Regions from separate parts of the Pradoshia sp. Z6_59 genome, predicted to be linked through region 1. Evidence: predicted binding sites of a transcription regulator. Region 1 holds the regulator's gene; the other holds the start of a gene.

Region 1 (12,879 bases):
CTCGCTCTCGAAGCTGAAAAAGGGGATTATGAAGTACAAATTATCTCCGGTGATAAAGATTTAACCCAGCTTGCTACGGATAAAACAACTGTACGTATTACCCGTAAAGGGATTACGGATATGGAGGATTATACACCGGAGCATATTCGTGAAAAGTATAACTTAACGCCAAATCAAATCATTGATTTAAAAGGATTAATGGGAGATGCCTCAGATAATATTCCTGGAATCCCGGGTGTGGGCGAGAAAACAGCCTTAAAATTATTAAATCAATTTGGAACTGTTGAGCAGGTAGTGGCTTCCCCTGATGAAATCAGCGGGAAAAAATTAAAAGAAAAAGTGGAAGAATTCAAGGACCAAGCTATTTTAAGTAAGCAGCTGGCGACCATTGAAACAAATGCTCCAATTGAGGTTAACCTTGATTCGGTTGATTATACGGGTGCAGATCAGGAAAAGCTGCTGTCTATATACAGGGAACTGGGATTTGCAACCTTGATTGAAAAAATGGAGCCGGCTGCCGAAGAAGAGATGGCCGTGCTTGAAGAGATTGAATATAAGGCAGTAGAAGAAGTGACGGAAGATATGCTGACAGCAGAGTCCTCACTATATCTTGAATTACTTGATCCGAATTATCATACAGCTGAAGTAATTGGCTTAGCCATTTCAAATGAAAATGGAACATTCTTTATCGATAAGGACAAGGCTGCGGGATCCCCTCTTTTTAAAGAGTGGGCAGAAAATCCTGAATATAAAAAAACAGTGTATGATGCCAAACAAAGCATTGTGGCATTAAGTCGCGAGGGAATAGCTTTAAAAGGAATTGAATTTGATGTTTATCTGGCATCCTATGTTTTAAATCCAGCTGAACCGGATGTTGATATGGCGGATCTGGCTAAAAAACATAATGCAGGACATATCCAAACAGACGAGAGTTTTTATGGAAAAGGAGCGAAACGTTCAATTCCAGCGGTTGCTGAATTGGGTGAGCATATTGCACGGAAAGCTTTGTCGTTAACACTGATTAAGGAAAGCCTTGAAAGACAGCTGGAGGAATACAATCAAATCGGATTGCTGCAGGATTTAGAACTGCCATTAGCTCTTATCCTGGCTGAAATGGAAATTACGGGTGTGAAGGTCGATGAGAACCGTTTGAAAGAAATGGGAGCTGAACTTGCAGGCAGATTAAAGGACATCGAAGCTAAAATTTATGAAATGGCCGGTGAATCCTTTAATATTAATTCACCGAAGCAGCTTGGCGTTATCCTGTTTGAAAAATTAAATTTACCTATTATCAAAAAGACAAAGACAGGCTATTCCACGTCAGCAGATGTACTCGAAAAATTGGAGAGCAAGCATAGTATTGTCCGAGAAATTCTTCATTATAGACAGCTGGGTAAATTGCAATCAACCTATATTGAGGGACTTTTAAAAGTTATTCATGATGATCAAAAGGTCCATACAAGGTTCAATCAGGCATTAACTCAAACAGGACGACTAAGCTCAACAGATCCTAACCTGCAAAATATTCCTATCAGACTTGAAGAAGGCAAAAAAATCAGACAGGCCTTTGTGCCATCAGAAGAAGGCTGGGTCATTTTTGCGGCTGATTATTCTCAAATTGAACTGCGTGTTCTGGCTCATATAGCAGGAGATGAAAACCTGATAGATGCCTTCAATTCAGATATGGACATCCACACAAGAACGGCTATGGATGTATTTCATGTCGATGCTGATCAGGTGACTTCGAATATGAGAAGACAGGCTAAAGCGGTGAACTTTGGAATTGTGTACGGTATCAGTGATTATGGACTATCACAAAGTCTTGGAATTACCAGAAAAGAAGCTGGAATTTTCATTGAACGCTATTTAGAGAGCTTCCCTGGTGTTCAGCAATACATGAAGGATATTGTAGAAGAGGCGAAGGAAAATGGATATGTAAGTACGTTATTGCAGCGCCGCAGATATATACCTGAAATTAATAATCGAAACTTTAATGTTCGCGGTTTTGCAGAAAGAACAGCTATGAATACACCAATTCAGGGCAGTGCTGCAGATATTATCAAATTGGCGATGATTCGGATGAATGCCAGATTAAAGAAAGAAAATTTACAGACAAGAATGCTGCTTCAGGTGCACGATGAATTGATTTTTGAGGCGCCGCCTGAGGAGTTGGATATATTAAAGAAAATTGTTCCGGAGGAAATGGAAAATGCAATTGAATTAGCAGTTCCATTAAAAGTGGACTATTCATTTGGCAACACCTGGTATGACGCTAAATAGGAGTAAAAGGGGTGAAAAGGTATGCCTGAATTACCTGAGGTCGAAACAATCAGAAGGACCCTCGAAGTCCTGGTACTTGGAAAAACAATTGATGATGTGGATATACGCTGGGCTAAAATTATAAAAGAGCCGGATGATGCTGAACTGTTTCGTATGCTTTTGAAAGGGCAAACCATTCATGAGATTGGCAGGCGTGGTAAATTCCTGATTTTCCATTTAGATGATTACAGTCTTGTTTCCCATCTACGGATGGAAGGAAAATATGGCCTTTATGATGAAACGGAACCGGCAGATAAGCATACACATGTTATATTCAAATTTACGGATCAAACAGAATTGAGATATAGAGATGTCCGTAAGTTTGGCACGATGCATCTGCATACAAAGGGGACAGAATTAGACGTACTGCCACTTTCAAAGGTAGGACCTGAGCCTTTTTCAGATGAATTTACACCAGATCACTTAGGTGCAGCACTCAGTAAGACGAATCGTTTTATCAAAACGGTATTATTGGATCAAAGAGTAGTTGCAGGTCTTGGTAATATCTATGTGGATGAAGCATTGTTCCATTCGGGTATCCATCCTGAACGTCCGGCATCCACTTTGACAAAGGAAGAAATAGAAAAACTATATACATCCATTAAGGAAACTCTTGCTACCGCCATTGAAAAAGGAGGAAGCACAGTACGATCCTATGTGAATTCCCAAGGTCAAATCGGCATGTTTCAGCTTGAGCTGTTTGCCTATTCAAGAAAAGGAAAGCCTTGTAAAATTTGCGGAACAAACATGGAAAGAATTATTGTTGGAGGCAGAGGGACCGTCTACTGTCCTGAATGTCAGCCATTAGCCTAACTGAATATGAACATAAGATGGGCTCCTTTCATATAGTAGGGTATTGATTATGGAAAGGAGTCCCTATGAAATGGAGCACATAGCATCAATATTGTTATTGGCATTGGCGGTGAGTCTGGATAGTTGCGGTGTAGGAATGACCTATGGAATGCGAAAAGTAAGTATACCGATTCGCTCCATCATCATCATTGCCGGTTGTTCTGCATTGAGCCTAGCATTCGGTATGTTAATGGGATCGTTAAGCGAGCATTTGATGGCACATTCCTGGACCGGTAAGCTAGGAGGATTTATCTTGCTGGTGCTTGGAATTTGGACACTTTCAAGTTACTTCAAGCGAAATGAAGATAATTGTCCCTATGTGAATGAAAGAACCTTATTCCAATTAGAAATAAAGTCTATTGGACTGGTTATTCATATACTTAAAAAGCCATTAAGTGCTGACTTTGACCGTTCTGGAACCATTACTGGATTAGAAGCTTTTTTTCTGGGATTAGCCTTATCATTAGATGGATTTGGAGCTGGAATAGGTGCTGGTATACTTCATTATCCGTTATTTATTCAGGTGACTCTCTGTTTCGGTATGAGTGCTTTATTAATGACAGTGGGTATAAAAGCGGGAAAATATCTGCAGGATTCCATTATGGCAAAGGTCTTTTCATTTATTCCGGGTTTAGTACTTATTTTTCTTGGGTTAACCAAAATAATTTAATAGGGAATGGAATGTTATGGGGAAAATAATCGGAGTTACAGGAGGGATTGCCAGTGGAAAGAGCAGCGTTAGCAAATGGCTCATTTCCAAGGGTTACCCTGTTATTGATGCAGATATCGCAGCAAGAAAAGTCGTCGAGCCTGGTATGCCAGCATTAGAGGAAATTAAAAATGTATTTGGTCAGGATATTTGTTTACCTGATGGGACATTAGACCGGAAAAAATTAGGTTCCATCGTATTTTCAAACTCTGAAAAACGGCAATTATTAAATGGAATTGTTCATCCGGCAGTCAGGAAATGGATGATGGAAGAAACGGAGAAAGCATTACACCAAGGGAAAGAACTCGTTTTCATGGACATTCCCCTATTGTTTGAAAGTAATTTGACGCATATGGTAGAGGGTATTATTCTTGTGTATGTGAAGCCCGAAATCCAATTAAAGAGATTAATGGCGCGGGATCATTTTACTGAGGAAGAAGCACTCGCAAGAATACGAGCACAAATGCCAATTGATGATAAGAAAGAATTGGCCGATTATATTGTTGACAATAACGGAGAATTTTTTGAGACGGAAGAGCAACTCATTGCTTTGATTAAAAAATTAAATGTATAACCAATAGCAAGGCTATCTGAGGGATAACGACCCTTGGATAGTCTTTTTTGTATATAATTTTATTTAATTTGGATAATTTAGGTATTTAAACCATGCAGCATTTTGTTCAATGTGTTATACTAATTACATCATTTTTATAATAAGTATAACTTATATATAGGAGGAAGTTAAATGAGTGCAAGAGTTGCTATCAATGGGTTTGGCCGAATTGGCAGAATGGTTTTCCGAAAAGCAATATTGGATGAGCATCTTGAAATCGTAGCCATTAATGCTAGTTATCCTTCTGAAACATTAGCACATTTAATTAAATATGATACGAATCATGGTCCATTTAATGGTGATGTACATGCTATGGATGATCATTTATTGATAAATGGTAAAAAAGTTCTTTTGCTAAATAATCGCAATCCTGAATTCCTGCCCTGGAAAAATCTTGGGATTGATATCGTAATCGAAGCAACTGGGAAATTTAATCATCGTGATCAAGCAGCTCTTCATTTAAATGCGGGTGCAAAACGGGTCGTTTTAACAGCTCCTGGGAAGAATGAGGATGTCACGATTGTAATGGGTGTTAACGAGGATAAGTTAGATATTAATAAGCACCTTATAATTTCGAATGCATCCTGCACAACTAACTGCCTCGCTCCTGTTGTAAAAGTACTCGATGAACAATTTGGAATTGACAATGGTCTTATGACAACCGTTCATGCCTATACAAATGATCAGAACAATATCGATAATCCGCATAAGGATTTACGCAGAGCCCGTGCCTGTGCACAAAGTATCATACCTACTACAACTGGAGCAGCCAAAGCACTCTCGCTGGTGCTTCCTCATTTGAAAGGAAAACTCCATGGAATTGCGTTGAGAGTACCAACTCCAAACGTTTCTTTAGTTGATTTGGTAGTAGATCTTAAAAGAGAAGTGACTATTAATGAAATCAATCAAGCGTTTAAAACAGCAGCTGAAGGATCAATGGCTGGTATTATCCAATACAGCACAGAGCCACTTGTTTCTATCGATTTTAATACAAATCCGCATTCGGCTATTGTAGATGCACTTTCTACTATGGTGATTGGTGCAAATAAAGTAAAAGTGCTTGCCTGGTATGATAATGAATGGGGATACTCATGCAGAGTGGTAGAATTAGTAAACCATGTGGCCCGCCTTCTTCAAGAGGATAAAGTGAAAGTGAGTTAAGCATAATAAATAATACCTTTTACGGTCTGGCCGTCTTTCTTAAAAAAAGGCGGTTCAGGCCGTTCTTTGATTCATAAACTAGAATAAACTAAGAAAAACAAATGCTGTACATTTGGTGGTAATTATTAACTAATATTGAATTGTATGATTGCATTTGAAAAATAAACCATATATACTAAATGTCGTAAACTTCATCATCCTGGCAGTACTACTTAAAGGGTTAGGACCTCTCAGGACTAACTTTCCCCCGTGGTAGTAAAGGCCAGAAACGAAGATAATTAAAATTCGTTTAAATGCTAAAGGGGGAATTGAACATGCATACAATAGGTCGTCATGTCATTTCTGAACTATGGGGCTGTGATTTATCTAAATTGAACGATGTTAATCAGATTGAACAAATATTCGTGGACGCAGCTTTACGATCTGGAGCTGAAGTTAGAGAAGTAGCCTTCCATAAGTTTGCGCCACAGGGAGTAAGCGGAGTAGTCATTATATCTGAATCACATTTAACCATTCATAGTTTTCCGGAACATGGTTATGCGAGTATTGATGTATATACATGCGGTGACTTAGATCCTAATGTGGCTGCTGATTTTATAGCTGAAGCCTTAAACGCTCAGGTTAGGGAACATATTGAAATCCCGCGAGGCATGGGTCCTGTTGCTGTCAGCCATGTTCTTGCTAAAGCATTATAAATAAAAAAGATAAAAAGAGATGTCTCTTGTGGTGACCCTCATAAAGTTAGATTCAAACTCTAACTTTTGGGGTCAGTACATCTGCATCTCTTTTTTTATGGAAAACAACTTTTACTTCTCCCATTGTTTACTTTCCTCCAAAAGTATTGGCTATATAGTGGATAAAAAATAGCATTTTATGCAAACAGACTTGTCCTATTCGATTTGTTTTAATAAGATAGAACTATAGAAAAGGACGGTGCTAATCTATGATATGTCCAACTTGCCAACATAATGGGACAAGAGTGCTGGATTCCCGCCCTGCGGATGAAGGACGTTCAATACGTAGAAGAAGAGAATGTGAATCCTGTAGTTATCGTTTTACTACATTTGAAAAGGTAGAAGAAATTCCGCTAATTGTGGTAAAAAAAGATGGTGCACGGGAAGAATATAGCAGAGAAAAAATCCTAAGAGGTTTAATCCGAGCTTGTGAAAAGCGTCATGTTGCTCTTAAAGAACTGGAAGAGATTGCAACTGATGTTGAAAAAGAAATAAGAAATCAAGGATTTTCTGAAATAAAAAGTGATTTAATAGGTGAAATGGTTATGGATAGGCTGGCTGAGGTGGATGAAGTGGCCTATGTCCGTTTCGCTTCTGTGTACCGTCAATTTAAAGATATAAATGTTTTTATTGACGAATTGAAAGAACTAATGAAAAAAGAGGATTAAGTAGAGCTGAAGACAGTTTCTTTAGCTCTTTTTTCAACTATAAAAACCCGAAGTACGAAAGGTTTGTAGACAATGCAATTTTCATGGAAGTTTGTAAATCCTAAAGACAGATATGTTGTACTATATAAAGAAAAGCTATCAGAAATGGACCATAAATCAATTCAATATTTATATCAGCCACTTGTAGGAGGATTGGCTGTTTCTTTGTATATGACCTTATTAAACGAAGTCAATACAGGTAACATGTATTCCAGGCAAACGACACATCGTTGGTTAATGGACGTACTTGGTTTACCTTTGGACGAGATATTTCAATACCGTAAAAGGCTTGAAGGAATTGGTTTATTAAAAACATATAAAAAAGCAACTCCGGAAGGTAATGTTTTTATTTACGAGATTCTTTGTCCTTTAAGTCCGGATAAATTTTTCCATGATGATTTGCTGCCTATTTATCTGAAGCAAAAACTTGAAGAGAGACATTACGAACGACTGCTCACGATGTTTGCGGATAAACGTATTCCTGATGATTATGAGGAGATAACTCAATCTTTCAATGAGGTATTTGCATCCGAATTTCGCAATCCAAAAGAAATCATCAGCTCGGAAACTGATCAAAGCATGCAATTCTTCTCAAAAGACCCACAGGGATATAGCCATAATTTAATGGAGCAATTTGATTTCGAGTTATTATTTGCAACGGCTAAAAACAGCTTTATATCGAGAAAAGCGTTTACTCCAAATGTGATGGAATCCATCGCGATGCTGTCGTATTTATATAAAATTAATGTAATGGATATGAGCAAGTTGATTTTGCGTTGTCAAAATCAACATAATGAAATTGATATAGACGAACTCAGAAAATGTGCAAGAGAGTTTTTCCACATCAATCATGGTGAAGAAATGCCGACATTGATTGAACAGAAACAACCTGAATATGAACGTACAATCATAGAACCTAAAACACCAGAGGAGCATTTACTGTATACCTTTGAAACAACCTCTCCATTGGAGTTTTTAGTCAGCCTTTCGCAAGGTGCAATGCCCTCCGACAATGATCTGGCACTTGTAGAAAAGGTCATGGTCAATCAAAAGCTTCCTCCTGGAGTCGTTAATGTCCTTCTGCACTATGTCATGTTAAAATCAGATATGAAATTGCAATCAAACTATGTGGAGACAATTGCTTCGCACTGGGCGAGGAAAAATATCACCACAGTACGGGAAGCCTATGAGATGGCTTTGAGTGAGCATAAGAAATACCAAACCTGGGCTAATGAAAAAAAGACGAAAACAAATAAATCAACACGCCGTACAACAGGCAATGCGAGGAAGGAAATCGTTCCTGATTGGCTGGATGAAACGAAGAAGAAAGAGCCGGTTGCTCAATCCACCGAAATTGCTGAGCGTGTAAGAAAGCTCAAGGAAAAATTGCAAAATGAAAATTCTAAATAAACAGGAGGTGTATAAGGATGAAAAATATACAGGATGCACTGAATCAGCTCGGGAAGCGTGAAAACTTTCAGCAAAGATTGGATGAAATGAGAAATATCGTTTTAAAAGATCCTGATGTCCGTCTATTCATAAATGAACATAGCAGTCAGCTGACAAGCGACATGATTGAAAAGAGCATGAATAAGCTCTACGAGTTCTCCACGCAAACGAAGACATGTGACGAATGTCCTTCTTTATCTGAATGTAAAAATCTCCTTCAGGGTCATCATCCACACTTGTTTATTCAGGGGAAACGGATTGATGTACGGTATGAACCCTGTCATAAAAAACGCAGGCAGGAAGAGAAGAATCGATTACGTAAGCTGATTCGTGCCAGCCATGTACCAAAAGAAATTGTGGAGGCTTCTTTTTCTAATTTGATTTGGGATGAGTATACGACCGAAGCACGTGTGGAGGCAGTCGAAAAGGCAAAGAATTTTGTTGACTCATATATAAATGGTGCTGGTCATAAAGGGCTCTATTTATACGGTGAATTTGGGGTAGGTAAAACCTATTTACTTGGCGCAATCGCCAACGCACTTTCTGAAGAGGGTGTTTCATCACATATTGTGTATTGGCCTGAATATTTAAGAGAATTAAAAGGGTCCTTCGCGGAAAATTCCTATAACCAAAAGGTGGATGCCCTAAAGGAAGTTCCTATTTTAATGATTGATGATATTGGAGCTGAAACGATGAGTGCCTGGTCGCGTGATGATGTACTGGGGCCGATACTCCAATACCGAATGCATGAAAATCTTCCAACCTTTTTCACCTCCAATTTTAATTTGAAACAATTGGAACATCATTTCACGTATTCTCAGCGTGGAGATGAGGAACTGGTTAAAGGAAAACGAATCATGGAGAGAGTCCGTAATTTAACGGAGCCAATTGAAATGGACGGAAAAAATCGAAGAGATTAAAGAGAATAAAAGGTTTGGCGAAGAGGCAGCCCGTATGAAGGGACTGCCTCTTTTTAGATATCTCATTTTTTTAATAAGCAAACAGTCCTGCATGAAAGAAACGGAATGAGATTCATTTGATATGCAGGCAATAATATAGCGGTCCTGTACAGTCTGCCATGATACTTTTATTTTAAATCTAATTTTATCCATCCATTCTAAAGGATTGCCATGTCCCATATACATAAAACTAGGAGTTCCGATAGTCTGGAGGGATAGGGTTGCTTACGATGTATTTTGATTCACAGGAAGAACAGGCTAATTGGCATGTTCGATTTAAGAACAGCGATTTTTTTATCCGACAGGCAATTCATTCTGTTCATAAGGATGGCCAAAAGTCTGTCTCCTTTCTTTGGGACCCGGATCAGGAGGAAATTTTTTGTCACGCACTCATTGATGCTTTATATACATTTTTCTCTACCTATCATCTGGAATGCAAAATTCGGGATGTGATTCGGGAACGCTTTTTATATGAGGATGAAGATGAAATTAGCCAGATTGCAGAAATCGCATTGCTTATGTGGGATGGTGAAGCTGCCTATAGTGGTAGCCAACACCTTTCAGAACAATTAAAAAAACAAGTCAAGTATCTCCTGCAGGAAGTAGTTAAACAAAGAATTGATTTTTCGTTTCGATCATTATGGAATTTTCGTTTAAGGGATATCCATGAATCGCTTGTTACATTAGTGGGATTTGCGATTGATGAGTATAAGCTTGAGCAGGATTATCAGGAATTTATCTCCGTGCTAAGACGATTGATTGAGGAGCGGAATCCGCAGGTTGATGAAATTCATTTAGTTTATCATGAAGAATTTCAATTTTATAATCGATATTTTGAGCTGATTTCAAAACAAGATATTCTTAAAGTAATCGACCGTAAATTGATGGCTGAGAATCCTATGTTTATTGATTCAAATACCATTGCACCGCTGGTTTCCTTAGCACCGAAACGAATTCATATTTATGCGGATGATGAGGATAATCGTGTAATCACTACATTGAGGAAAATTTTCGAGGAAAGAATCCTTTTGTTCCGAATCAGTTACTTCCATGAACAGGTTAAAAAGGTAGAAGAGCGTTCATAATGATAAAAGAATAGAAAGTAACTTGCTTTTGTCCTCATAAGCTTTTATAATAACCTACATACAAGTTTATAATCGATAGGTTACGATAAGGACATGAGTGTTTAAAAAGCTGTGAACAGAGAGGGAAGCCAGTGGCTGCAAGCTTCCTCATAGACTTGAAATGCTTACCGCCTTTGAACTTCAGCCAGGAAAACATATTTGGGTGATTATTGGCTGACGGGAACTCCGTTAAAAGATACAAGTGCCGGAAAAGCTGAAATATCAGCACCGGAATTTGGGTGGAACCGCGGGTTTATTTAGTATACAATAGCTCGTCCCTTAATTTATTAGGGACGGGCTTTTTATTATGTAGAAAAAGGAGTGGCTCACATGGCTGAAATGATCAAAATTACATTTCCAGATGGCGCGGTAAAGGAATTTGAATCTGGAATTACAACTGAGCAAATTGCTTCTTCCATTAGTTCTGGATTAAAGAAAAAAGCAATTGCAGGAAAGGTAAACGGAGCATTATATGATTTGCGCCGACCAATTACAGAGGATGCTTCAGTAGAGATTGTGACTCCGGATCAACCGGAAGCCCTGGAAGTATTGCGCCACAGTACAGCGCATTTATTGGCACAGGCAGTTAAACGAATTTATAAAGATGTTAAATTTGGTGTAGGCCCAGTAATTGAGGGCGGCTTCTATTATGATATGGATTTAGAGAAATCCATTACACCGGAAGACCTTCCTTTAATCGAAAAAGAAATGAAGAAAATCATTAATGCGAATATTGATATTGTCCGTAAAGAAGTCAGCCGTGCTGAAGCGAAGCGTCTATTTGAAGAAATTGGCGATGAGTATAAGCTGGAATTGATTGATGCGATTCCTGAAGAGGAAACTGTAACGATTTATGAACAAGGTGAATTCTTTGACCTTTGCCGTGGAGTTCATGTACCTTCAACTGGCAAAATTAAAGAATTTAAGCTATTGAATATTGCGGGTGCCTACTGGCGTGGAGACAGCGATAATAAAATGCTTCAACGTGTGTATGGAACTGCATTCTTCAAGAAAGAAGATTTGGACGAACATTTACGTCTGTTAGAAGAAGCGAAAGAACGTGATCACCGTAAAATTGGGAAAGAGCTTGATTTATTCATGAACTCTCAATTAATTGGACAAGGTCTGCCGCTATGGCTTCCAAAAGGTGCAACGATTCGCCGTGTCATTGAACGCTATATTGTGGATAAAGAACAAAAGCTTGGCTATGACCATGTGTATACACCAATCATGGGCAGTGTAGACCTCTATAAAACATCCGGTCACTGGGATCACTATCAGGAAAATATGTTCCCAGTAATGGACATGGATAATGAACAGCTGGTTCTTCGTCCAATGAACTGCCCGCATCACATGATGATTTATAAAAACGATATTCACAGCTATCGTGAGCTTCCAATTCGGATTGCTGAATTGGGTATGATGCATAGATATGAAATGTCTGGTGCATTGGCAGGTCTGCAAAGGGTACGTGGAATGACATTAAATGATGCTCACGTATTTGTACGCCCTGACCAAATTAAAGATGAATTCAAGCGTGTTGTTACTTTAATCCTGGAAGTGTATAAAGACTTCGGTATGGAGAACTATTCCTTCCGTCTTTCTTACCGTGATCCAGCTGATAAGGAAAAATACTTTGATGATGATGCAATGTGGGAAAGAGCTCAATCCATGCTGAAAGAAGCAATGGATGAGATGGGTCTTGACTATTTCGAAGCAGAAGGCGAAGCGGCTTTCTACGGACCTAAATTGGATGTTCAAGTTAAAACAGCGCTTGGAAAAGATGAGACTCTTTCCACAGTACAGCTTGACTTCTTGCTTCCTGAACGTTTTGATCTTACGTACGTTGGAGAAGACGGCAAACAGCATCGCCCAGTTGTTATTCACCGTGGGGTTGTTTCAACTATGGAACGTTTCGTTGCGTTCTTAATTGAGGAATACAAAGGAGCCTTCCCTACTTGGTTAGCACCAGTTCAGGTTCAGGTTATTCCAGTATCTCCGGATGTTCATCTTGATTATGCAAAAGAAATTGAAGCGAGCCTTCAACGTGCAGGTTTACGTGTAGAAGTAGACCTACGCGATGAAAAAATGGGCTATAAGATTCGTGAAGCTCAAATGCTAAAAATCCCTTACATGCTTGTGGTGGGAGATCAAGAACAAGAAAATGGTAATGTTAACGTACGTAAGTATGGAGAACAGAAATCAGAGACTATGCCATTTGATGAGTTCTTGAATATGATTAAAGGTGAATT
Region 2 (12,879 bases), on a different contig from region 1:
ATTTTCTACAAATTCATGAGTGCTTTCTTCTTTCATATATTTCATCCTCCCTCTTATGGATTTATAGTTATTTTCTCAATCTTAATGGAATTCATGCATGATGAAAATAGATTATAATAGAGGAAATGAAAATAAGGGTTATGGAGGAATTAGATGACCGGTAAAGTAGGATTAGTAATTGGGGCAACCGGATTAGTTGGTAGAGAATTGGTGACAACACTTTTGGATTCAAATGAATTTGCGAAGGTAATTGTATGGGTAAGGACAAGCATGGGTATTCAACATTCAAAGCTTAGGGAGAGTTTTCCAGATTTTGAACAACTGGATCGGGAACCACTACCAAGTGATGTCGATTGTATTTTTTGCTGTTTGGGTACAACCATTAAGAAAGCAAAGACAAAAGAAGCCTTTAGGAAAGTCGATTATACATACCCTTTGATGCTTGCAGAGAATGCTAAACAGCACCATGTTCGTCAATTCTTAATTATTTCTGCAATGGGTGCTGATGAAGAATCCCATGTATTTTACAGCAAAACAAAAGGGCAACTGGAGACTGCATTAAAACAGCTTCAATTAAACAGTCTGACCATTTTTAGGCCATCACTTTTATTAGGGGATAGGCAGGAATTCAGACTGGGAGAGGGATTGGCAGCTTCAGTAAGTAAAGTTTGCCCGTTTGTATTCAAAGGGCCTCTTAAGAAATATAAGCCAGTACAAGGAAAAGTGCTAGCACAGGCTATGTATATCTGTGCGCTGCAGGATAATAAGGGCATAAATTCGGTTGCTTCCTATGAGATAGAGCAGATTGCCAAGCATTCCAATTAATGATAAAAGTCTAAAAAATCCTCATCCTTACAGTATTTGATTGGTTAATGTATAATAGAAATTACTATTAGTAAACAGAGGTTACAAAATGAAAAACAATGAAGAACTTATCAATCAACTGGGATTGCAAGATAAAATCACATTAGAGGATATACCAGACATTGATTTATATATGGATCAAGTCATTCAATTATTCGAGAGTAAATTCAAAATGTCTAAGCGGAATGATGATGAAAAAGTTTTAACTAAGACGATGATCAATAATTATGCCAAGGGCAAAGTATTTTTTCCTATTAAAAATAAGAAATATTCCAAGCGGCATTTAATAGTAATCAGCTTGATTTATCAGTTAAAAGGGACATTGTCTATAAGTGACATTAAAACGATTCTTGGACCTTTGAACACTAAGATAGTAGAGGAAGACTTGCAGCTTGATGAACTATATTCCAGCTTTCTGCGCCTGACTGATCATAATGCTCATAAATTTAAAGAAGACATTCTGGAGAGTATCTCTGAGGCAAAAGAAGAAGGGGTACATTTAGGTGGCAATCTGGATGAGTTCAATGGCGATGTTGAATATTTTGAGAAATTATTAATGATTGCTTCCCTTTCTCATATGAGCCAGCTGTATAAAAAAGCAGCAGAGAATTTGGTAGATGAATTTAACAGTGATAATAAAACGAAATCATAAAGAATATCCGTTTAATTATAATTATAAAGAGCCAAGTGCATCCTGCATTGGCTCTTTGGTTTTATTTAGATTTAATTTTACCCTTCCATTGCTTGAAGCCGCCTTCGAGTTGATAAAGTTCACGATAGCCTTTTTTATATAGCATCTGAGCTGCTCGTGTGCTTCTCATTCCGCTTTGACAATATAGATAAACAGGTTTGTCTTTGCGGAGTTCCTTCATTCGCATTTTCAATTGGGTAGAAGGTATGTTACGGGCGCCTAAAATATGTCCGCCATCAAATTCTTTTTGCTCACGAACATCTATTAACTGAGCTTTTCGATAGCCAGCTTTAAAGTCCTCTTGGGACAATGTCGTAACCATTTTTTTGCTGGAGAACCAACTGTAGATGGAATATCCAATGATCAATACAGCCAGTACAATTAATACGATTAATGACTTTGGCAATTCAATCCCCACTTTCTCTTTCTGTTCACTTTTATATTATACAGTTCGTATATTTGTCTGGCAAAAAAATTTTCTGGTAATAGTTTACGAATTTGTAGTTAAAAAATTATAGGCATCCAGGATGGATATTATACCTGTCTACCTGCAAGCTGAATTGGTCAGTGGTTTAGAATCCAAGATAACGGTTATATCTATATAGTTTTGCTTTATTTGAAAGGACAATAAGTTTACAAACGACTATAAATCAAGTATCGTGCATTATGGACAAAATTTTAATTTTTAAGAAAAAATATTTGTGTCGAAAATGCAAAAACGCTGTTATATGAAGCATAGTTAAGCTTAGTAATATGCAAGCTGAGATTTTGTTTGTTTTGGTTCAAAAATAGGTGAAAAGAAGATTAATTCTTTGATTTTCTTTATTTTTTGTAAAATTATAAGAATTGACAATTTTAATAGAAGGTGCTCCAAATACTATATGTGGTATGAATTATAAAAATACAAATACTATATGTTGAATTAATATGTAGGCTATGATAACGTAGAGATATTCATTTAAGAACTTAACAAAGATAAATAAAAAAGAGATTATATTATTGGTTGAAGGAGAGATCAAATTGCCTACTGTAACAAATCGCAAGTTGTCTATAAATGTCGAAAGGTTAAATAAAGATATAGCCCTATTTCCACAAGTTTTTCCTATTACTCCAGACATGAATAAGACGTATAAGGGTGTTTCAAGGCTTGTGATGATAGATCGCTATTCCTTCAAAGATACGGAAAAATTGACACTTAGTGATGGAGATTTTGTAGTACTTACAATTAAAGAAGATCCGAAATTTCCTGCCCGTGGACTTGGGTACATCCAACATATTGATTGGGAAGCAAAGAAAGCACATGTATTGGTAGAAGAGGAGTTCCGCTCCTCATTGGACAAGCATGATGAAATTAAAACAGGCCTTATTTGTAAGTCACTCGACGTCATTGAAAAACCGCTTGAAATTTATTATGAACAGATAGCAAAACGGAATGCACGCGGTTTGGCTGAAGTTGAGGAAACGGAAGAGAAACGCAAGGAATGGTTTGATAAATTTTATAATGAATTGGTCCAAACGAACTTTATCCCGGCAGGACGTGTACTCTATGGAGCCGGCTCTGAAACCGAAGTAACCTACTTTAACTGCTATGTAATGCCATTTATTAATGATAGCCGTGAAGGAATTTCTGAACATCGCAAACATGTGATGGAAATCATGAGCCGCGGAGGCGGTGTCGGTACAAATGGTTCGACATTACGTCCAAGAAACACGCTTGCTCGCGGTGTAAACGGAAAATCCTCCGGTGCAGTTTCTTGGTTGGATGATATTGCAAAATTAACTCACCTGGTTGAACAGGGTGGTTCCCGTCGTGGCGCTCAAATGATTATGCTGTCTGATTGGCATCCGGATATCGTAGAATTTATCATCTCAAAAATGCAAAACCCTAAAATTTTGCGCTTTTTAATGGAAGTCAGCGAGGATGAAGTAATTCGTAAACATGCATCTGAAAAATTAAAATTCACTCCGCTTACCATGCAAGAGGAAGCCATGTATCAAGGCATAGTCAATTATAAAAACATTTCTGGATTTGGCGGATTTAATGAGGCAATCATTAAAGAAGCAGAAGAAAAACTTGCTGCTGGTGGAAATGATACTGTTCATAATCCAGACTTTTTAACAGGTGCCAATATTTCAGTGTGCTTAACAAAAGAATTTATGGAAGCTGTAGAAAATGACGGAGAATATGAACTTCGATTCCCGGATGTTGAGTCCTATAATGAAGTTGATATGAAAGCCTATAATGAAAAATGGGCTGATTGCGGTGATGTACGCGAATGGGAAAAACTAGGCTATGCCGTGCGTGTATATCGTAAAATTAAAGCGCGCGAGTTATGGAATTTAATCAATATTTGTGCGACTTATTCTGCGGAGCCGGGCATTTTCTTTATCGATAATGCAAACGATATGACAAACGCTAAAGCGTACGGTCAAAAAGTAGTTGCGACGAACCCATGTGGGGAACAGCCATTGGCTCCTTATTCTGTATGTAACTTGGCTGCTGTCAATCTGGCTGAAATGACAGATAAAGATCACAAACAAGTGGATTTGGAGAAACTGAAACAAACGGTAAAAGTGGGCGTGCGCATGCAGGATAATGTCATTAACGCAACTCCATACTTCCTTGAAGCCAATAAAAAACAGGCTCTAGGGGAAAGACGCGTTGGCCTAGGTGTAATGGGTCTACATGATATGCTTATTTATTGTGAAAAAGAATATGGTTCTGAAGAAGGAAATAAGCTTGTTGATCGTGTATTTGAAACAATTGCAACTGCAGCATATGAGGAATCTATTGAAATCGCGAAAGAAAAAGGCAGCTTCCCATTCTTAGTCGGTGAATCCGAGGAAGAAACGAAAGAATTACGCACACGTTTTATTAATACAGGGTATATGAAAAAAATGCCTGAACATATTCGTGAAGGAATTATGAAATATGGTATCCGTAACTCACATCTATTAACAGTTGCTCCTACTGGAAGCACCGGTACAATGGTAGGTGTTTCTACAGGTCTTGAGCCATACTTCTCGTTCACATATTTCAGAAGTGGACGTTTGGGTAAATTTATTGAAGTGAAAGCTGATATAGTAGAAGAATATTTACGTCGCAATCCTAATGCAGATAGCAATAATCTACCTTCTTGGTTTATTTCTGCAATGGATTTAACTCCTGAGAAACATGCTGATGTACAATGCATTATCCAACGTTGGATCGATAGCTCCATCAGTAAAACGGTAAATGCGCCGAAAGGATATTCCGTTGAACAGGTAGAGCGAGTGTATGAGCGTCTATATAAAGGCGGAGCTAAGGGCGGTACTGTATACGTAGATGGAAGTCGTGATACACAGGTATTAACGTTAAAGGCTGAAAACGATACGGATCAACCCACTCAGCCGCAACATACGAAGCAGCATGTTGTTCTTGTCGACACAATTGATGCACTTGAATCAACAAGTGTAACGATTGGTAGCGAAGTTGGAAATACTTGTCCGGTTTGCCGTCAAGGTAAAGTAGAAGAACTTGGTGGATGTAATACGTGTACGAACTGCGGTGCTCAGCTTAAATGTGGATTGTAAATAAAAAATTGATATAAATGATAAAAGGATGGTAAAGATTAACGCCATCCTTTTTTTTATTTCTGTATACACTACTTGTTAAGTAGGTGAAAAACATGAAACCATTTATTCCTCAATTAGTTTATTTTGAACCTAAAGCATTGGAATATCCGTTAGGAAAGGCTTTATATGAAAAATTTCAGAGCCTGCCAGTGGAAATTAGGCAAACCACATCCCACAATCAGATTCGTGATTTGCCAGGTGATAATGAACTGCAAAAATATCGAATAGCCAAATCCACGATGGTGATAGGAATACGGAAAACATTAAAATTTGATACATCAAAGCCTTCTGCAGAGTATGCGATTCCGCTGGCTACAGGATGTATGGGGCATTGCCATTATTGTTATTTACAAACAACCCTTGGCAGTAAGCCTTATATTAGAGTGTATGTGAATCTAGAAGAGATATTTGAGCAGGCAAGTAAATATATGGAACAGAGAGCGCCGGAAATCACGCGATTTGAGGCAGCGTGTACGTCTGATATAGTAGGTATTGATCATCTCACGCATTCCTTAAAGGAAACGATTAATTTTATCGGCAGTACTGAATATGGGAGATTACGATTTGTAACTAAATTTCATCATGTCGATCATTTGCTCGATGCCAGACATAATGGGAAAACCAGTTTCCGTTTCTCCATTAACTCCCGTTATGTTATAAAAAATTTTGAGCCAGGAACTTCTTCGTTTGATGAACGTTTGGAGGCTGCTCGAAAAGTGGCAGCAGCCGGATATCATCTTGGGTTTATAGTCGCTCCGATATATATGCATGAAGGCTGGGAAGAAGGATATTACGAATTATTTGATCGTTTGAGGCATGCGTTAGGTGAAGAGCTGTCCATGATGAAAATCAGCTTTGAGCTCATCCAGCATCGCTTTACAAAGCCAGCAAAAAAAGTTATTCAAGCACGTTATCCTAAGACAAAGCTTGAGATGGATGAAACGAAGCGTAAGTATAAATGGGGTAAATACGGTATAGGGAAATATGTCTATCCTGATGAAGAAGCGAATGCTTTGAAAACTCATATAGAAAATTCCATCAAAGAATTCTTTCCGAATGCAGAAATACAATACTTTACTTAATATGTTCTAAACCTCTCTCTCCCAGATTAAAAATGAGTAAGTAAGGGGGGAGGGGTTTATTTTGTTTATTGACGGAGTGTTTTCCGGAGGAGGCATAAAGGGGTTTGCTCTTATTGGAGCAGTAATTGAATTAGAAGAGCAGGGATACCGGTTTAAGAGGTTAGCCGGAACAAGTGCAGGAGCAATCATTGCCGGGTTTATTGCAGCGGGGTATTCAGGGAGTGAAATTAATGAAATTATGAAAAGCGTTAAATTAACGAAGCTGTTGGAAACGAAAAAAAATAAACGATTTCCATTAGCCAAATGGCTTAAATTATATTGGAGTATGGGACTTTACAAAGGGGATGCCCTAGAGCTATGGATTAAAGAGGTGTTGGCTAGGAAAAATATTAGGACATTTGCCGATTTAGCTGATAAGCAATTAAGGGTTATTGCATCGGATCTTACAAATGGAAGACTGATCGTTTTGCCGGATGATCTGCCGAAATATAATATAAACCCCAATCAGTTTTCAGTGGCGAAAGCGATTCGTATGAGCTGCTCTGTCCCCTTTTTCTTTCAGCCGATTACGCTTCGAACAGTAGGGGAAAAGAGAATTATAGTAGATGGAGGGGTTTTAAGTAATTTTCCTATGTGGCTGTTTGATCAGGAAAACGTTATCGCTGAGAGACCGGTGCTGGGATTAAGGCTGGTACCTGAAAAGCAACAGGCAATGGTCCATGAGCGTGATATTACTAATGCAATTGAACTTTTTACATCTTTATTTGAAACGATGAGGAATGCTCATGATGCCAGATATATTTCAAGAAAATTCGTTAAAAACATTGTGTTTATACCAATTAAAGAGGCTGGATTTATAGAGTTTTCTATTTCCGATAATCAGCGACTGGTATTAATTGATCAAGGCAAAGAAGCGGCTAAGCATTTCCTTAAGGATTGGGTTTACCGAATCAGATGATATAAAACAAAAAATAAGTACACTTTGTAGCATCTACTAATAGTAGGGTGCTTTTTTTGTGTCAAAAAGAGTGGCCCTTAAATTATAAACGCTAAGAATATGTTGATATAATAATTTTGAGAGATAATTAAAAAAGTTTTAATCTATATTTGTAATATTTTCCATTGTAAATTGTATTTGGTGTAGGACATTTTTCTTATTTATGAAACGATTACAATTTTTTAAAATAATGATATTGATAATCATTATCAACTGTTATATGATAATAACCATCATACGTTGAAAGGGAGTTGTATGGATGAAAAGGATTTCATTTTTACTACTATCATTATTCATCCTGCTCGCAGGATGTTCAGGTGGTGGCTCTTCACCAAATACAAATACAGATTCAATGGAATCTGAAAAAAATAAGACCGTGAAAATTGCATGGGCAGATAGTGGGTTCCCATCTCCATTTACATTTACCTCAAATGGACCCGGAGGATACTTGCGGAGCAGTTTCATTTTTGACTCGCTTACTTGGAAGGATGATACAGGGGTAATTCCTTGGCTGGCATCTTCCTGGGAAGTATCTGAGGACAAGCTAACATATACGTTTAATTTAGAAAAAGATGTGCAGTTTCATGATGGAGAATCATTAACCGCAGATGATGTTGTCTTTTCATATAACTATTTTAAAAAACATGCGTTCCAGTGGAATGCAGATATGTCTAAAATAGCTTCACTAAAGAAAATTTCTAATCATAAAGTTGCAATCACATTGACCGAGAAGTATTCCCCGTTTATCACTGAAATTGCTGGAATCCTTCCAATTCTGCCAGAGCATATCTGGTCAGAAATCGAAAATCCAATGGAATATACGGAAGAAAATGCATTAATCGGTACAGGTCCATATGTTCTTGATAGCTATAACAGCTCGACTGGTAATTATCGTTACCTGGCAAATGAGGATTATTTCAAAGGTGATGTGACGGTTAAGGAAGTTCAATATTTGAATGTAGAGAATAAAATGCTTTCCCTGCAAAAAGGCGAAATAACCGGGGGCATGACGCATAACTATACAGAAGTGAAGCAAATGGAAGAACAAGGGTTTAAAGCACTTCAAAGCAATCCAACAGGAAGCGCAGTTCGTATTGTTTTTAATTTGGAAAATGAACAGTTAAGTGATAAAAGGCTTCGTCAAGCAATTGCCTATGCACTTAATCGAGGTGAAATAGCAGAAAAAGTATTGGGGAATTCCAAAACCATTGTTGGTAGCGGAGGGGTAATTCCACCTGATTCGGATTGGTTTAATGAAGAGGTAAAAAAATATGACTATGATGTGGATCGAGCAAATGAAATGTTGGATTCACTGGGATATGAAAAAAATAAAAATGGTGTTCGAAAAGAGCTTAGCTTAAAACTTCTGGTTTCTTCTACTCCTCAGGAAGCCGAGTTAATGAAATCAATGCTTGCTGATGTAGGGGTGAAATTGCAAATTCAAACAGTAGATACAGCTACTTTTACAACTGCTATGAGTGAAGGGAAATATGATATGGCTTTAACAGGGCACATTGGATTAAGTGGGGATCCTGATTTCCTCCGCTTATGGTTCTCTGGTCAGGCAAGCAATGCATATGCTGGCAATGCTGTATTCAATCATCAAGAGTTTAACGAGTTGGCTAGTAAACAACTGTCTCAAGAAGGGGAAGAGCGTAACGAAACAGTTAATTCCATGCAGGATATTTTAGCTGAAGAGCTGCCTACATTAGTGATTTACCATCGCCCGTTCTACTTTGTTTATGATGCTACTGAATTTGATGGATGGTTTAACACATATGGTGGTATTTCAGATGGAATCCCATTAACAGATAACAAGGCAGCGTTTATTGAATATGATTAAAATTTTTAAGCTGTACGGTTCTCTTCTTCTTATCTTAATTCTTTTAAACTTTTTCCTCCCTCGACTAATGCCGGGGGGACCTCTTGAATATTTGGAGGGGCAGGAAAGCGGTGCAACCTTAACAGAGCAACAAAAGAATTCAATGATTGAATATTATGGGCTGAATGATTCATTGGCCGAACAATTTCTTGATTATGTAGTTGGCATCGTACAGTTTGATTTTGGATTTTCATATACTTATAAATTGCCTGTTAATGATATCATAATGGATCATATTTCTTACACGCTATGGATTGTCGGAATTTCTTCTGTTCTATCCATTGTAATTGGTATTTTTTTAGGACTGTTATCAGGTTGGATTCATCATAAAAAAGGTGATAAAACATTTATGTCAACAATGCTTGCGGTTGGCGCTTTACCCGAATTTTTATTCGGTATGCTATTGCTTATTGTGTTTGGAGTAATGCTGGATATGCTTCCAATGAGCGGAGCACATACACCGTTTATGGACAGCGAATCAATGTGGGGGAAATTTAAAGATGCTGCTAAGTATGCCATTTTGCCAATAGTAACATTAACCATGGTAAGCCTGACAAGGATCTACTTACTCGTGCGTAATGAAACGATTCAGGTAGCTTCCTCACCTTACATTGAATTTGCCAAGATGAAGGGCGTCAGGGAAATCCGTTTAGTATTCAGACATACGTTTAAAAATGTTTTAATACCTATATTTACTCTGATTATGATAAGAATTGGCTACACCTTTACAGGAGCAATTTTTGTAGAGACGTTATTTTCTTATCCGGGAATTGGACAGTTATTAAAAGAGTCCATTCTTTCACGGGATTACCCATTGATGCATGGTCTGTTTTTATTATTTGCTGTTATGATTTTGATTTGCAATGCACTGGCAGATTCTATTTATCCTAAATTAGATCCACGCGTTAGAGGGGGCAAACATGTTGAAAAAGTTCTATAAGTTCCCCTTACTTTGTTTAGCCTTGGTCATGCTGTTGGCATTGTTTGGTCCATTACTTTCTCCTTATTCAGCAATGGATTATAGCGGAGGATTGTTTGAATCACCTTCACCTGAGCATTGGCTGGGTACAAACCGTTTAGGTCAGGATATATTTAGCCAATTATTATATGGTACACGTACGAGTGTCTTAATTGGACTTTGTATTGCTCTTTGTTCGACAGTTTTAAGTGTATTGCTGGGACTGGCAGCAGGATATTTGCCAAAATTCGATAAATTCATTAACGGGCTGGCCAATATTTTATTAGTGCTTCCAAATTTGCTTTTGATATTATTGGTTGTTGCTTTTACGGGTTCAGGCGTAATTCAGCTTGTTATCATTTTAAGTCTATTATCGTGGCCGGGTTATATGAGAATTATTCGATCCTCTGTTTTAACTTTAAAAGAAAGAGAATTTGTAAAAGCATCGGCGCTGTTTGGTGGCAGTTCTTTTTATGTATTGAAATCTCATATTTTGCCACAATTACGGCCAATTATAAAGACTAAATTTGTGATGACATTTCAATCTGCTGTTTTGACAGAAGCAGGTTTAGCATTCTTAGGTTTAGGTGACCCGAATGTGATAACTTGGGGAAGCATGTTAAATACCGCTTTCTCACAAACATCTATTTTCTTAACTGGCCAATGGACATGGATTGTATTGCCGCCAGTGATTATGCTGCTCATCACATCGGTTTCGCTTGCTTTCTTATTGGAAGATAAACAGATAAGACCACGAAAAGAAAAAAAACAGCCAGTCACACTAGCTGCTGGTGATAAACCCAGGGATTTATACTGCTATTTGGAATCAGTCAACTACGATGGAAAAACTATTGTTGAAAATATCGAGTTTACGATCAAAAGAGGAGAGATTGTGAGTTTGATAGGACCTTCAGGCAGTGGAAAAACAACGATAGGCAGAGCTTTGTACGGGTTATTGCCGGCTCAGAACTGGTCTGGTGATGTTACGTATGACGGTGAATCTGTTCGAGGGAAATCCTTTAGGGAAAAGCACTACTGGAAAACATGCTCATTTATCTATCAGGATGCACGGGCGGCATTTAATCCAGTATTAAAATTAAAAGAACAGTTTTTAGAAACCGGTATAAGTCTTGTGGAAGCTGAGAAGAGTGTTGAGGAAGTCGCGTTAAATAAAAACATTTTGGACAAGTATCCGCATGAGTGCTCCGGCGGCATGTTGAGCCGGGCTCTAATCGCACTCTCTTTGGTAAATAAACCAGCTTTTGTGATTGCAGATGAATGCACAAGTGCACTGGATCCTATATTGAAAAAAGAAATAGTAGAACTCTTGGAGGAAAAAGTCCGTTCACATGGGATCAGTCTATTATTTATCACGCATGATTTAGATGTAGCGTATGCAATCTCGGATCGGATTTTTAGTTTAAGTGATAAACAACTGATGAAGGAAGTGCAATAAATGTTAAGAGTTCAAGATGTAAATAAAAGCTACCAAAATCAGGCTGTGCTTCGGGGAATCAATTATGAGATTTTGTGCAATGAATTTATTTGTTTGATAGGAGAATCAGGATCGGGTAAATCTACAATGGCTGAAATCATTATGGGGATTCAGTCACCGACAAGCGGTCTTGTCGAAAAAGAGCCATGTTGTACGATTCAATATATTTACCAAAATCCTGAGCGTTCCTTTAACCCGTTTTGGACAATGGAGAAAAGTTTAATGGAACCGCTTGTACTTAAAAAAGAAAAGCCAGAATTAATAAAAAAGAAAATAAAAGAATTAATGGCAAAGGCAGACTTGCCTACGGAATTATTAGCAAAAAAACCAAGCCAATGTTCCGGAGGGCAAAAGCAGAGATTGGCTATTATTAGAGCATTATTAATGAATCCTAAGCTTTTAATAGCCGATGAAATAACATCTGCTCTTGATCCGCAAACAGAAAAGTTAATCATCAACCTTTTAAAGAAATTTCAGGTTGAATTTCATATGTCAGTTTTATACATTACGCACCGAATTCAGTCTGTCGGTAATGTAGCAGATCGAATGATGGTACTTGAGTCAGGAACCATTGTCGAAAGCGGACCCCCTTCTCAAGTTTTATACCAATCAACACATCCATATACAAAAAAATTAGTAGAAGCATGCTACTACTTTGAAAATAAAAAGCTGAAACGACTGAACAGGAGCGAAGAGCATAAGACGAATACTCGAAGGGAAAGTTCTTCCCCGCAGAGTATTTGCTTATGACTCGAGCTCCTAGGAGTCGAAGCTAGATTGAATAAAAAGCTGAAACGGCTTGCCCAGAAGCGAAGAGCATAAGACAGAGACTCGTAGGGGGTGTTTTTCCCCCGCAGAGACTATGCTTATGTCCTGAGCTTCTAGCCGTCGAAGCTGGATAAAAAGCTGAAACGGCTGATTTAAGGAACGAAGACTAAATGCGCCACGTCGTGTGGCAACGTCTTTGTGACCAACATCGTGTTGGCCCCCGACAAGCATAAGAGGAGGCACGTAGGGAGGCGACCTTTCCTCCTGTAGTGGCTACACTTATGACTCGAGGAGCTAGGAGTTGAAGCTAGATTACATAAAAAGCTGAAACGGCTGATTTAAGGAACGAAGACTAAATGCGCCACGTCGTGTGGCAACGTCTTCATGACCAACATCCTGTAGGCCCGAGACAAGCGTAAGAAGTGGCGCGCAGGGAGAAAGTTTGATGGAACAAAGACTAAAGACACCACATCCTGTGGTAACGTCTTTGTGACCAATATCGTGTTGGCCTCCGACAAGCATAAGAG

What was found. Region 1 encodes NrdR, which represses ribonucleotide reductase genes. Its sites were predicted from a motif close to AACACNATATATNGTGTT; they were not measured.
Region 2: AC4D4B_RS06515 (vitamin B12-dependent ribonucleotide reductase) is a predicted target of NrdR. The motif match lies at 2,429-2,446, and genes of this name have one in related genera.

What each region holds. Positions count from the first base shown of each region.
Region 1 covers NZ_JBZCPP010000009.1:76,428-89,306, forward strand. The annotation lists gene polA (DNA polymerase I) at 1-2,280, shown strand, start outside; gene mutM (DNA-formamidopyrimidine glycosylase) at 2,302-3,132, shown strand; gene ytaF (sporulation membrane protein YtaF) at 3,203-3,841, shown strand; gene coaE (dephospho-CoA kinase) at 3,858-4,454, shown strand; gene AC4D4B_RS11240 (glyceraldehyde-3-phosphate dehydrogenase) at 4,626-5,654, shown strand; gene speD (adenosylmethionine decarboxylase) at 5,969-6,349, shown strand; gene nrdR (transcriptional regulator NrdR) at 6,598-7,056, shown strand; gene AC4D4B_RS11255 (replication initiation and membrane attachment family protein) at 7,129-8,505, shown strand; gene dnaI (primosomal protein DnaI) at 8,523-9,464, shown strand; gene AC4D4B_RS11265 (putative sporulation protein YtxC) at 9,734-10,588, shown strand; gene thrS (threonine--tRNA ligase) at 10,958-12,879, shown strand, end outside.
Region 2 covers NZ_JBZCPP010000004.1:213,472-226,350, forward strand. The annotation lists gene AC4D4B_RS06495 (DUF4023 domain-containing protein) at 1-36, opposite strand, end outside; gene AC4D4B_RS06500 (NAD(P)H-binding protein) at 154-825, shown strand; gene AC4D4B_RS06505 (DUF1836 domain-containing protein) at 914-1,516, shown strand; gene AC4D4B_RS06510 (rhodanese-like domain-containing protein) at 1,578-1,961, opposite strand; gene AC4D4B_RS06515 (vitamin B12-dependent ribonucleotide reductase) at 2,576-5,128, shown strand; gene splB (spore photoproduct lyase) at 5,224-6,252, shown strand; gene AC4D4B_RS06525 (patatin-like phospholipase family protein) at 6,314-7,210, shown strand; gene AC4D4B_RS06530 (ABC transporter substrate-binding protein) at 7,509-9,092, shown strand; gene AC4D4B_RS06535 (ABC transporter permease) at 9,184-10,071, shown strand; gene AC4D4B_RS06540 (ATP-binding cassette domain-containing protein) at 10,055-11,545, shown strand; gene AC4D4B_RS06545 (ABC transporter ATP-binding protein) at 11,546-12,334, shown strand.